DNA from 4 places in the Lysinibacillus sp. FSL P2-0066 genome. Region 2 is predicted to be linked to each of the others. Evidence: predicted binding sites of a transcription regulator. Region 2 holds the regulator's gene; each other region holds the start of a gene.
What was found. The regulator LexA, encoded in region 2, represses DNA repair genes until DNA is damaged. The targets are predictions, from matches to a motif close to CGAACATATGTTCG.
Positions count from the first base shown of each region.

Region 1 (3,270 bases), 1.1 Mb from region 2:
CAATGAGCGGACGCATATAACGATAGAAGAATGTTAATAGCAAGACTTGAATATGTGCCCCATCCGTATCCGCATCGGTCATGATGACTACTTTATTGTAGGCAGAATCCTCCACCGCAAAATCCGTACCAACACCTGCCCCAATCGCATGGATAATCGTTGAAATTTCTTCGTTTTTCATAATATCCTGTAGCTTGGCTTTCTCTGTATTGATTACCTTCCCGCGCAATGGCAGAATCGCTTGGAATGTACGGTCACGACCTTGTTTAGCAGAGCCACCCGCAGAATCACCCTCGACTAAATACAGCTCATTTTTTGCCGCATTACGTGACTGAGCTGGTGTTAATTTTCCAGATAAAATCGTACTACCCTTTTTGTTTTTCTTGCCATTTCGTGCATCCTCACGCGCTTTACGAGCTGCTTCACGCACTTGCTGCGCTCGAATCGCTTTACGAACAAGAGAAGCTGATAATTCTGCATTTTCCTCTAGCACATACAAAATTTGCTCAGACACTACACTATCCACTGCAGAACGAGCCTCACTTGTCCCAAGCTTGCCCTTTGTTTGTCCTTCAAATTGTAGTAAGTGCTCTGGAATACGAACAGATACAATGGCCGCTAAGCCTTCACGAATATCTGTCCCCTCAAGGTTTTTATCCTTGTCCTTTAACAAGCCAATTTTTCTTGCATATTCATTAAAGACACGCGTCAATGCTGCCTTTGCACCCGTTTCATGTGTACCACCATCTCGTGTACGAACATTATTAACAAATGATAAAATCGTTTCCGAATAACCATCGTTATACTGGAAAGCAAACTCTACTTCGATGTCATCCTGTACGCCTTCTACATATTTTACTGGATGAAGGACATCCTTTTCCTCATTCAAATACGCAACGAAAGCCTCAATGCCATTCTCATAAAAGAACACATCGCTCTTGCCTTCCTCGCGCTCATCAATTAATTCAATTTTTAAGCCCTTTAATAAAAAGGCTGATTCACGTAATCGTTCCGCTAACGTATCATAATTGAATTTTGTGACAGAGAAGATCGTTTCATCTGGTAGAAAATGAACAAGCGTTCCTGTCTGCTTCGTTTGCCCAATATTTTCAAGTGTTGTGACAGGATGTCCACCATGCTCAAAGCGCTGTCGATACTTTTTGCCATCACGATGGATTGTCACCTCTAAAAATGTTGAGAGCGCATTCACAACGGAAGAACCAACACCATGTAAACCACCACTTGTTTTATAGCCGCCTTGACCAAATTTACCGCCAGCGTGTAGCACAGTAAAAATAATTTCTGGTGTCGGTTTACCCATTTTATGCATACCGGTTGGCATCCCACGGCCAAAGTCGCGTACACTCATACTTTGATCTTTATGAATTGTGACAATAATATGAGATCCAAAGCCAGCCAGTGCTTCATCCACCGCATTATCTACGATTTCATACACAAGGTGATGAAGTCCACGGCCATCCGTCGAACCGATATACATGCCAGGTCGTTTGCGTACCGCTTCTAATCCTTCTAATACTTGTATAGCGTCATCATTATAGACGCTAGGTGACTGTTTATTCGTCAAAAAAATTCCCCTCCAAAAAACAAACACATGTTCTATTTATGTTCTCATCCTAATAATAATAGCATTTCCTGTCAATAGTTAGCGACAGGTCCAATAAAATTTTAAAATTTGCTCACAGTTTTGATCATATTTATTAATAGTAAACATCTTCAACAGTTGCTTAAAATTGGTATTTAAGCAAGGCAGACTGCTTCTAGCTTCCAACATCATTTGACGCCTTGAAGCCTACATAGTTGCAAAATAAATTTGTGTTGCTTGCAAATAGTAGCACACACTACCTCGTGCCTTGCGATTAAACTGGTTAAAGTTAGACTTCTATTCTACCAAAGGAATGAGCGATTGACAAAATTGCCATTTTGCCTATATTTTTAAAAAGGTTTTATCGCTTCCTACAAATTTATGTCTAAAAGCCTAGTCCTCGCTCATAGATTCTCTTTTGTATTGAATTCAAGACTTCGAATGAAATCTCCTTCATAACATTGTAGATTAGCAAGAAAAAGTGTAAAATACTTGATACAAACTATTAGTACCAAGTGATGGACTATGAATGAAAGGAGTCCAGCTATGATCAATGGACTTATTATTTTATGTGCTTATCTAATCGGCTCTATACCTTCTGGATTATGGATAGGCAAAATTTTTTATAACACCGATATTCGTGAACACGGAAGCGGTAATCTTGGTGCGACCAATACTTTTCGAACGTTAGGGAAAAAGGCAGGTATTGTTGTTACGGTGATGGATGTCTTAAAAGGGACTGCCGCTGTCTTACTCGTGACACTTCCCGTTTTCTCTGATACTACACTCCATTCTTTATTACTGGGGCTTGTCGCCGTAATCGGTCATATGTTCCCGATCTTCGCCAACTTCCGTGGTGGGAAAGCTGTGGCAACATCAGCGGGTGTATTATTAGGCTATTCTTGGCCACTCTTTGTCCTACTATTTATTACCTTTATTGTGACATTAAAAATCACAAAAATCGTCAGCTTAACATCGATGATAGCCGCTTTAGTAGCGCTTATCTATGCAATCGTTTATTATTTTATTACAGGTGACTTTGCATTAGGCATCTTGGTAGCCTTTTTATTTACCTTTATTATTTATCGTCACCGTGCCAATATTGCACGTATTAAAAACGGCACCGAACCAAAGGTAAAATGGCTGTAGGAAGAGAGGAGCATTTGAAATGAATATTGCATTGACAGATGAAGCCCTACAATGGTTCAAACAGGAAATGGAAGTTGAACCGGGTGATACAATTCGTTTTTATGCACGTTATGGTGGCTCTAGTCCGTTTCATGAAGGCTTTTCGCTGGGAATGACACGTGAGGAACCCATTGCCATTGGTGTGCAGACAGAAATTGATGGTGTCATCTATTACATTGACGAGAAAGATCTTTGGTTCTTTAACGATCACAATTTACATGTTGATGTTGATACAAGTAAAGATGAATTACAATACGACTATCGTACATAAAGCAGTCTGTCCTTTCAAGTATTGAAAGGACAGACTGTTTTTTTATTTATTCCAAAACAAAAGGGATGTAATTTTGCCACAAATAGCTAGATTTTTCATGCCCTTTTCGTTTATCTCTCCAATAAATTGTCCACTCTATAGGTAATGAACGACCATTTGAGGAGGAAAACACACATGTCCATGTATAACAATGCCGAGACCTCCCCAT
Region 1 is NZ_CP150202.1:2,369,626-2,372,895, forward strand. Features, by position in the region: gene parE (DNA topoisomerase IV subunit B) at 1-1,585, opposite strand, end outside; gene plsY (glycerol-3-phosphate 1-O-acyltransferase PlsY) at 2,150-2,752, shown strand; gene MKZ14_RS11745 (HesB/YadR/YfhF family protein) at 2,772-3,062, shown strand; gene MKZ14_RS11750 (spore germination protein) at 3,237-3,270, shown strand, end outside.
Region 1: parE (DNA topoisomerase IV subunit B) is a predicted target of LexA. The motif match lies at 1,606-1,619, and genes of this name have one in related genera.

Region 2 (3,270 bases):
GTGGAGGGAAGCAAGTGAAACCGATTATTGGTATTACAGCCTTTGTGGAGGATGATTTATCCTCTCGATTAAATGCTGCTTACAGCAAAAGTATTATTGATGCTGGTGGAATTCCACTGATTATTCCAATTGGAGTAGAAGAAGAGGCAGCCCAGATTTTAGCCCTTACAGATGGTTTATTATTATCCGGGGGTCATGACGTGCACCCATTTCTGTTCGGGGCTGAGCCTTCATTAAAGCTTGGAAAAATTCATCCCGCGCGAGATACAGTGGAGTTAGCAATAATTGAAGCCGCATTCCAACGAAAGATGCCTATTTTCGGGATTTGTCGAGGGATTCAAATACTAAATGTTGCATTAGGTGGTACCTTATATCAGGATATTGATAGTGATCATTTTAGCACTAAATTACTCCAGCATATGCAGCAATCAGGTAGAGCTGTAGCTACCCACACTGTACAGATTATTGCTGATAATTTATTAGCGACTATCGTTGAACAAGAGAAGATAGCAGTGAATTCATTTCATCATCAAGCGGTGAATGTATTAGCAGAAAAATTAAAAGTAGCGGCAAAATCAAATGACGGTATTATCGAAGCTGTAGTTCATGAGGAAATGCCATTTTGCTTGGCTGTTCAGTGGCATCCTGAGGAACTAGCCATAGCAGGAGATGAGAGTGCTCAAAAGCTATTTTCAGCCTTTGTTGAAGCTAGCATAAAATTTAAGAAGGAAGCTTAGAGGGCATTGTACAAAGAATCCAATCGTCTGTGGATTCTTTTTTTGCGTAAAAAAGAGGATACATGCTCTTAGAAGGAACATAATCCTCAAAACCTGTTTTAATAGTTAATGTACCCGTCTGTAAAGACCTACAACTTGTCCTAAAATAGAAACTTGATCGACAATAATAGGTTCCATAGAAGAATTTTCAGGCTGTAAACGGAAATGATTTTTCTCTTTAAAGAAGCGTTTTACAGTTGCTTCATCCTCAGCTGTCATAGCTACAACAATATCCCCGTTATTAGCTGTTGCCTTTTGTTTTACAATGACTAAATCTCCATCTAAAATTCCGGCTTCAATCATTGATTCTCCCATAATTTCTAGCATGAACAATTGATCTTCACTTGTGCCGTACGTATCGGGTAATGGGAAGTATTCTTCAATGTTTTCAATTGCTGTAATTGGAGAACCAGCTGTAACCTTCCCGACAAGTGGGACATGGATCACCTGTTGCTTTTGGATGGATTCTTCAGGCTCTAAAATTTCAATTGCGCGTGGCTTTGTTGGATCTCGACGAATAAAGCCTTTTTGTTCTAATCGAGCTAAATGTCCATGAACAGTTGAACTGGAAGCAAGTCCAACTGCTTCACCAATTTCACGTACTGATGGCGGATATCCCTTAGCTCGTACCTCTTCTTTAATGAAAGCTAAAATGTCCTCTTGTCTTTTCGAAACTTTTTTCATGAGTGCTCACCTCTTTTTTCTAAAATCAATCTTCTTATTTGATAGTATAACAGAATGCGAACATGTATGCAAACATAGGTTCGAAAAGTGTTTGACAAAAACGTTTGTTCGCTTTATTATGAGAACATACATTCCGAACAAACATTCTTAAAAAGGGGTAATGATTATGACATGGTTTAAGAAAAACACACATATCTCAATTTTATTAGGAGCTTGCCTACTATTTGCAGCATACCTTTACATTACTGATCCAGGAAAAGTTAGTTACGCAGAAATCCAAATCGAACATGGGGATAGCTTGTGGTCGTTAGCGGAGCAATATCGTGGTAAAATGAGTACTGATGATTGGATAAAGCTTGTAAAAACGGAAAATGAACTAGCAGATATTAAAATTGTAGCGGGAAAATCTCTAGTAATTCCTGTAGTGAGTGATCAAGCCAGTCCCATCAATACTATCGAAATTGCGAGAAATGAACAATGATAAATAATCAACTGTCGGCTGTTGTCTATTGTCGCGTAAGTACTGAAAAAGAAACACAAAGCTCCTCATTAGAGCGTCAACAGGAAGAGTTGCTGCGCTATGCTAAGGAGCAAGGCTATGCGGTGAAGGGCGTGTTTAAAGATCAGCATAGTGGTTATGATGTAGAACGTGCAGGCTTACTAGAAATGCTTGATTTCATAAAAGATAAAAACATTAATGCCCTTTTTGTACAAGATGAAACTCGTTTAGGACGAGGCAATGCAAGAATGGCTGTATTGCATTTATTACAAAAATCAGCAACGGATGTTTTTTCTATGCGTGATGCTGGCCCAGTTCAATTAAATGAAATGGACACGATGCTGCTAGAAATTTTAGCGATTGTAGAGGAATATCAGCGTAGAATTCATAATGCTAAAATACGACGAGGTATGCGACGTGCTGTAGAAAACGGCTATCGTCCTGAAAATAATTTATCGAACCGAGGTAATCCGCAGGGGCAGGAGCGTAAAGATCTACCTGTAGATGAAATTGTAAAGCTACGCAAACGTGGATTTACCTTTGAAGAAATTTCTATAACGCTTAGAGGGTTAGGCTTTGAGGTAAGTAAGGCGACTGTCCATCGTCGTTTCCAAGAGCACCAAGAAAGATTAGCAGGAAAATAATATTCCTGCTAATTTTTTTTGTAAAAAACTACTGAGGGGAAGAAAAGCTCTCGATAATAACATTTTTAGGCAGTTGGAAAGGGTGCTCTTTATTTATTCGGTCATAAAACATGATGCCATTTAAATGGTCGATTTCATGTTGTACAACGATGGCCCCATAGCCCTGTAACTGTACAATGATTTCATGTCCATCAATGTCGTAAGCTTTGACTTTAATCCTCTCATATCTCGGCACAAAACCAGGAACAGGTCGATTTACAGATAGACAGCCTTCTCCCTCCGGTAGATAAATCATATTGATGGAATGACTCATTATTTTAGGGTTAATCAGCATCATTTCTTGGTCATCAAAGAGTACAGCAAACATTCGTTTATCTACACCAATTTGATTAGCAGAGAGTCCACTTCCAGGGCGAAGCTTATATTTTTTTGCTAGAGTTGGATTTTGGCTATTTTTCAGATATTGTAGCATGGCTAGGAGGGTATTTCGGTCCTCATTGGTCACAGGTATCGCCACTTCTTGAGTCCGTTTTCTTAAAATTGCCGAGTGTTCTTTCACGAAATCCTTCATTGTAATCATATAATCTGGGTGAAATTTAGTCATAGATAAACACCTCATCAACACGGCTATTGAGAACCTTAGTAATCTTAAAAGCTAATTCAAGGG
Region 2 is NZ_CP150202.1:1,227,366-1,230,635, forward strand. Features, by position in the region: gene MKZ14_RS05810 (gamma-glutamyl-gamma-aminobutyrate hydrolase family protein) at 15-737, shown strand; gene lexA (transcriptional repressor LexA) at 843-1,460, opposite strand; gene MKZ14_RS05820 (LysM peptidoglycan-binding domain-containing protein) at 1,627-1,941, shown strand; gene MKZ14_RS05825 (recombinase family protein) at 1,938-2,603, shown strand; gene def (peptide deformylase) at 2,632-3,207, opposite strand; gene MKZ14_RS05835 (helix-turn-helix transcriptional regulator) at 3,200-3,270, opposite strand, start outside.

Region 3 (3,270 bases), 1.8 Mb from region 2:
TGGAAGACTTTTTAGAGTCCACATCACCATTCTTCCATACGCAAGATCAACAAAAGCCACAAATGGATATGATGCCTGATATGAATATGGGGCAATCCTGTGGCTGTGGAACACAACCAATGATGATGCCTGATATGAACATGGGTCAATCTTGTGGCTGTGGCACACAACCAATGATGATGCCAAATTGGCAAATGGACCCTTGTCATTGCCCGCCACCACCATGTCCGACACATTGTCCACCACCATGCCCATCAGCAGCAGGTCCTTGGATGTCACCGCATTATTTCCCAGGCGGGATGACGCCTTATCGATGGTGAAAAAGCGTATATTGTAGAAGAAGTAAAGCCAAATATTTGGAAATATAAGTATCAATCGAAAAATTATTTTGTCAAACGTGCAAAGCAAGTGGAAATTGCAGAGAAGGTAAAAACCATTCATCGCCAATTAGGACGTATGGAGCCTTCGTTGATCTTACCTTTAGTTCAGAGCGATGATGAGCAGTTAATTGTGCAAATGTGGCAAGAAGGAAGCCACGGTGCTAACTTCGCACATAAAAAAGATCGTAAGGAATCTCTAAGACTATTAATTGCTTTACACGACACACATAAAAAAATTGCTTGGCAGCGAATGCCAGGCTTGCATACCTACTCACAGCTTTTAAAATGGCAAATGCGTCATATGCGTTTTAAAAGTAGAAGAAATGAATTTCGAACATTTTTAACAAAAGAAGAAATTGATCAAATACTGCATTATAGTGATAAATCATTACAATTGATTGCATTGGAAGATGCACCTGAAAAAGAGATTACGCTATTGCATGGGGATGTAGTCCATCATAATTTTTTATGGTGCTCTGATGGACAATTACGTTTAATTGATTTTGATTTAGCACACCTTGGTGAAGCGGATGACGAGTATATTTTATGGTTACATCGTGTGTTGCCTGCTGTAGATTATGATCTTGGAAAGATTTTTGCAGAGTTACCTGAGCTGAAACGACTAGATAAAAGAAAGCTTCATCGCTTGAAATATCCGAATGAGTTATTACGAGAATGGCTGTTTGCTATAGATTTACCACTCGAGCAGCAGCTAGTATTTTTAGATTATTTAGTGCCATTTACAAAACGAGCCCTCACCTATTGGCCAAAACTGTGGTACGATATTGATAGATTTGTCAAGAAATGACCGTCAATTGGCGGTCATTTTTGTCTGCGAACGGCGTTTCGGCGCTACTTTTTGTCGAGCATTCGTTCGCTATATGCTATAATCGAAGACGATGATTGTGAGGGATTATAGATGTATGATTATTTAAAAGGACAAATTACTCGTATTACGCCTGAATTTATTGTGCTAGAACAACAGGGGATTGGTTGGCAACTTAATACGCCCAATCCGTTTGCTTTTCGGACATCTGCCCTTGAACAACAGATATATGTTCATTTGCATGTGCGAGAGGATGCACAAGTTTTATATGGTTTCCCTAATTTAGATCAGCGTGAGTTATTCCGTAAGCTTATTTTAGTGTCGGGTATAGGACCAAAGGGCGCATTAGCTATTTTAGCGACAGGGAATCCACAGCAGGTTATTAGCGCAATTGAACGGGAGGACGAAGCATTTTTAGTGAAGTTCCCCGGAGTTGGTAAAAAAACAGCACGTCAAATGATCCTCGATTTGAAAGGCAAGCTTGGTTCATTATTAGATACATTGGAGTTACCTAGTGCAGAAGATGAGTTACCTTTGTTTGGTGTGAATGCTTATAAACATGAATTAGAAGAAGCCTTACTTGCCTTAATGGCACTTGGCTATTCTGAAAAAGAGCTCGAAAAAATTAAACCACAGCTAGAAGATAACGACAAACTAGAAACGACAGATGCCTTTATGAAACAAGCATTGCAACTACTGCTAAAACTAAAATAAGGAAAGGAGGGAAGGTACATGTCTGAACGTATGATGGCAAGTGAGGCAGGTAGCTATGATGAGCAGTTTGAGTTATCTTTACGTCCTCAAAAATTAGCACAGTATATTGGGCAACATAAAGTAAAGGAAAACTTACAAATATTCATTGAAGCAGCAAAGCTTCGCCAAGAAAGTTTAGATCATGTGTTGTTATACGGACCTCCAGGACTTGGTAAAACGACCTTAGCTGCTGTTATTGCGAATGAGATGAATGTCAACGTACGGATGACAAGTGGCCCTGCGATTGAGCGTCCAGGAGATTTGGCAGCTATTTTAAGTTCACTAGAGCCTGGGGATGTTTTATTTATTGATGAAATTCATCGACTTCCCCGTGCTATTGAAGAAGTATTATATCCAGCAATGGAAGACTTCTGTTTAGATATTGTGGTAGGGAAGGGTCCTGAAGCACGTTCTGTACGACTTGATTTACCTCCCTTTACCCTTGTAGGTGCAACGACAAGAGCGGGTGCCTTATCAGCTCCTCTAAGAGATCGCTTTGGTGTGTTGCTGCGCCTAGAATATTACGATGACCAATCACTTGCTGAAATTGTTGTCAGAAGTGCTCATTTATTTGAGGTGCAAATTGAGCAAGTAGCAGCAATGGAAATGGCGAGACGCTCACGTGGAACCCCCCGTATTGCCAATCGTTTATTGAAACGAGTGCGAGATTATGCACAGGTGCTTGGAGATGGTATGATAACGGAGGGCCTTGCACAGCAAGCATTAGAGCTGCTACAAGTAGATCCTAGAGGGCTTGATCATATTGATCATAAACTTGTAACTAATATGATTGAGCGATTCCGAGGAGGTCCAGTAGGCTTAGATACGCTTGCTGCATCGATTGGTGAGGAACGGGTTACGATAGAAGATGTATACGAGCCTTATTTGATGCAAATTGGCCTTATCCAACGTACACCGAGAGGAAGAGTAGCCACACATTTAGCCTACGAACATTTTGGATATGAGTATCCCCAACAAACATAAAGAAGGAAGTTTTTTTCATGCGTGTAGAAGATTTTGATTTTGAATTACCAGAGGAGCTTATTGCCCAAACACCATTAGTCGATCGTACAGCGAGTCGATTAATGGTCGTAACACCAGGCTCAAATAAAGTGGAGCACCACCATTTTGCCCATGTACTAGAGGAGCTACATGCTGGAGACTGTCTTGTACTAAATGATACAAGAGTCTTACCTGCTCGTTTAATGGGTGTAAAAGAAGAAACTGGTGCACATATAGAAGTATTGCTATTGAAGCAATTGGCTGGTACAGATGAGTGGGAAACACTTGTAAAACCAGCAAAGCGTGTAA
Region 3 is NZ_CP150202.1:3,066,425-3,069,694, reverse strand. Features, by position in the region: gene MKZ14_RS15335 (LysM domain-containing protein) at 1-320, shown strand, start outside; gene MKZ14_RS15330 (phosphotransferase) at 310-1,188, shown strand; gene ruvA (Holliday junction branch migration protein RuvA) at 1,300-1,920, shown strand; gene ruvB (Holliday junction branch migration DNA helicase RuvB) at 1,939-2,943, shown strand; gene queA (tRNA preQ1(34) S-adenosylmethionine ribosyltransferase-isomerase QueA) at 2,961-3,270, shown strand, end outside.
Region 3: ruvA (Holliday junction branch migration protein RuvA) is a predicted target of LexA. The motif match lies at 1,244-1,257, and genes of this name have one in related genera.

Region 4 (3,270 bases), 530 kb from region 2:
GATTCCCCCAAGAGTAAGAAGCTCTTGGGGGATTTTTGTTAAAAGGGTGGATGATAGGGTGCATCTTGGCTCAGCTGTTTTCGTTCACTCATGTAATATTTATACAGCATAGAAGCGTTAAGAAACTGTTTACTAATGGATGCATATCGGATAGGCAATTCAATTTGTTTATTATTTTTTAATGTTACAATACACCCCATTTCACTAGGTGTAATATTAATAATTGCATGAAGCCCTATCCATATATTGTGAATGGAGCTGGGTGAAAAAGTGGGCAGAAAAATACAGGGATAACCGTAATCAAAGGCCACGACGATTGGTAGCTTGTGTTGATTGCCAAAAAAACGTTTAGCCGATTGTTTTGCGGCTTCATAGGTTGATCCTAATGAGAGACAGGATTTTCGAAGGACATGCATCGGTTTGCGTGTAACAATCAGCTCATTATGCTTATCAATCACATGCGTGAAGACTTTGGAGTCATGCTGAATAGGTTGCAGCAAATAAGTATTGAATGAAATTAAGTAGCCGTTTACAAAGTTAGTTGTCATATAGGGAGTGCCTCCTTTTTTCTAGTGATAACGGTAGTGTAAAACAGAATATGACTTTCTTAAATTGGATGAAATAGTTGAAAATCGTTCAGAAAAGCACGAAATGCTTAGAGAATTTGCTCTAAATATAAATGGATTAATAGCTAATCCAAGATATTTTCGAATCGTAAGCATTGCTTTTTAAATTCAATTTTCATATAATTTAGAAAAGGATCGAGGTGAGATCGTTGGATAAATATTATTCGTATACAGATTTTCTGAAAGCCGTTGGTCAGTCGAAAAAAGTTGATGAGGCAGAGAAATTATTAAACGAGATTTATTTAGATTTATTTTTAAATCGTATCCAGCGTATGCATCGGCAAGAGCAGCTCATGGTTCTGATAGATAGAGCACTCGATGAAAAAGATGAAAACGCATTTTATCAATACGCATCCGAACTAACTTCCTTACAGCAAACAGAAGATGAATCATATTGACGAACCCGCTCTCCATATCTATTGGAGAGTGGGATTTTTTTGATTTTGAAAATATTTGCGGGAATGTAGACTTCACTCCAAAAGTAGAGGACCCGCTCATAAAAGAGTGAAAGCTGCTCGGAAAGTAAAGTCTTCCGATCATAACAGTGAGATAACCGCTCAAAAAGAAGTGACCTCGCTCCAAAAGCAATAACCATCACTCTGAACAGGGGAAATCATCCACCGATGAAGCTTGAAAACCTGATAAAACGGCTATTATAAGAGTAAAAAGTTAAATTGAACGCCTTGTTATATATTAAAAATTTTAGAGATGAAAAAATTTTTTACAAACATTCGTTCGTTAAATGTTCGAAATTTTAATATCGCTATGCTAAAATATATGTACAAATTGGAAGGAAAGGATGGGGACATGAGTGCAAACATTTGATTTACAAGCGCCATATCAGCCTAACGGGGATCAGCCACAGGCCATTGCGGAATTAGTGGAGGGTGTGAAAGCAGGCAAACGTCATCAAACATTGCTTGGTGCTACTGGAACAGGTAAGACGTTTACCATTTCGAATGTCATCCAGCAAGTCAAAAAACCAACACTAATCATGGCACACAATAAAACGTTAGCTGGCCAGCTATATAGTGAATTTAAAGAGTTCTTCCCAAATAACGCCGTTGAATATTTTGTCAGCTACTATGATTACTACCAGCCAGAAGCTTATGTACCGCAGACAGATACCTATATAGAAAAAGACTCTAGCATTAACGATGAAATTGATAAGCTGCGTCACTCTGCTACCTCTGCATTGTTTGAGCGTGAGGATGTCATTATTATTGCATCTGTGTCCTGCATTTATGGTTTAGGTTCTCCTGAAGAATATCGAGAAATGGTTGTTTCCATTCGTACAGGTATGGAAATTGAACGTAATCAGCTACTGCGCAAGCTTGTAGACGTTCAGTATGAGCGTAATGATGTTAGTTTTACTCGCGGAACATTTCGGGTACGTGGAGATGTAGTGGAAATCTTCCCAGCCTCTCGTGATGAGCATTGTATTCGGGTGGAATTTTTCGGTGATGAAATTGATCGCATTCGTGAAGTAGATGCACTAACTGGAGAGATTTTATCGGATCGAGAGCATGTGGCTATTTTCCCAGCATCCCACTTCGTTACACGAGAAGAGAAAATGCGTAAAGCGATTGAAAATATTGAAAAAGAATTAGAGGAACGACTTGCATTATTACGTGCAGAAGATAAATTACTAGAGGCACAGCGTTTAGAACAGCGTACACGCTATGATTTAGAGATGATGCGTGAAATGGGCTTTTGCTCTGGGATTGAAAACTATTCACGTCATTTAACATTGCGTGAAGCAGGTGCTACTCCATATACTTTGCTAGATTATTTCCCCGAAGACTTTTTACTTGTGGTTGATGAAAGTCACGTAACACTTCCACAGGTTCGAGGAATGTACAATGGTGACCAAGCACGTAAAGGAGTGCTCGTAGAACATGGCTTCCGATTGCCATCTGCTCTAGATAACCGTCCATTACGTTTTGAAGAGTATGAAAACCGCGTACATCAAGCGATTTATGTATCAGCCACACCAGGTCCTTATGAACTGGAGCATACACCAGAAATGGTAGAGCAAATTATCCGTCCAACTGGATTATTAGATCCATTAATTGATGTACGTCCTATTGAAGGTCAAATTGATAATTTAATTGATGAAATACAAGATCGAATTGCGCGTGATGAGCGAGTTTTAGTGACAACGCTAACGAAGAAAATGTCTGAGGATTTAACGGCTTACCTGAAGGAAATGGGCTTAAAAGTTGAATACTTACATTCAGAAATTAAGACACTAGAACGTATTGAAATTATCCGTGAGCTACGCAAAGGAACGTATGATGTGCTAATAGGTATTAATCTATTGCGTGAAGGTCTTGATATCCCTGAAGTGTCCCTTGTGGCAATTTTAGATGCTGATAAAGAAGGATTTTTACGTTCAGAGCGTTCATTGATTCAAACCATTGGTCGTGCTGCTCGAAACGCGAATGGTCATGTCATTATGTATGCAGACCATGTAACAGACTCGATGAAAAAGGCGATTGATGAAACGAAACGTCGTCGTGCGTTACAAATGGCTTATAACGAGGAGCATGGCATAACACCTCAAACGATCATTAAGAAAATCCCAGATGTGATTCGCGCAACACAAGTAGCAGAAGAAGAGGAATCGTATGTAACAAAGGCA
Region 4 is NZ_CP150202.1:694,889-698,158, forward strand. Features, by position in the region: gene MKZ14_RS03295 (competence protein ComK) at 39-548, opposite strand; gene MKZ14_RS03300 (IDEAL domain-containing protein) at 776-1,024, shown strand; gene uvrB (excinuclease ABC subunit UvrB) at 1,438-3,270, shown strand, end outside.
Region 4: uvrB (excinuclease ABC subunit UvrB) is a predicted target of LexA. The motif match lies at 1,351-1,364, and genes of this name have one in related genera.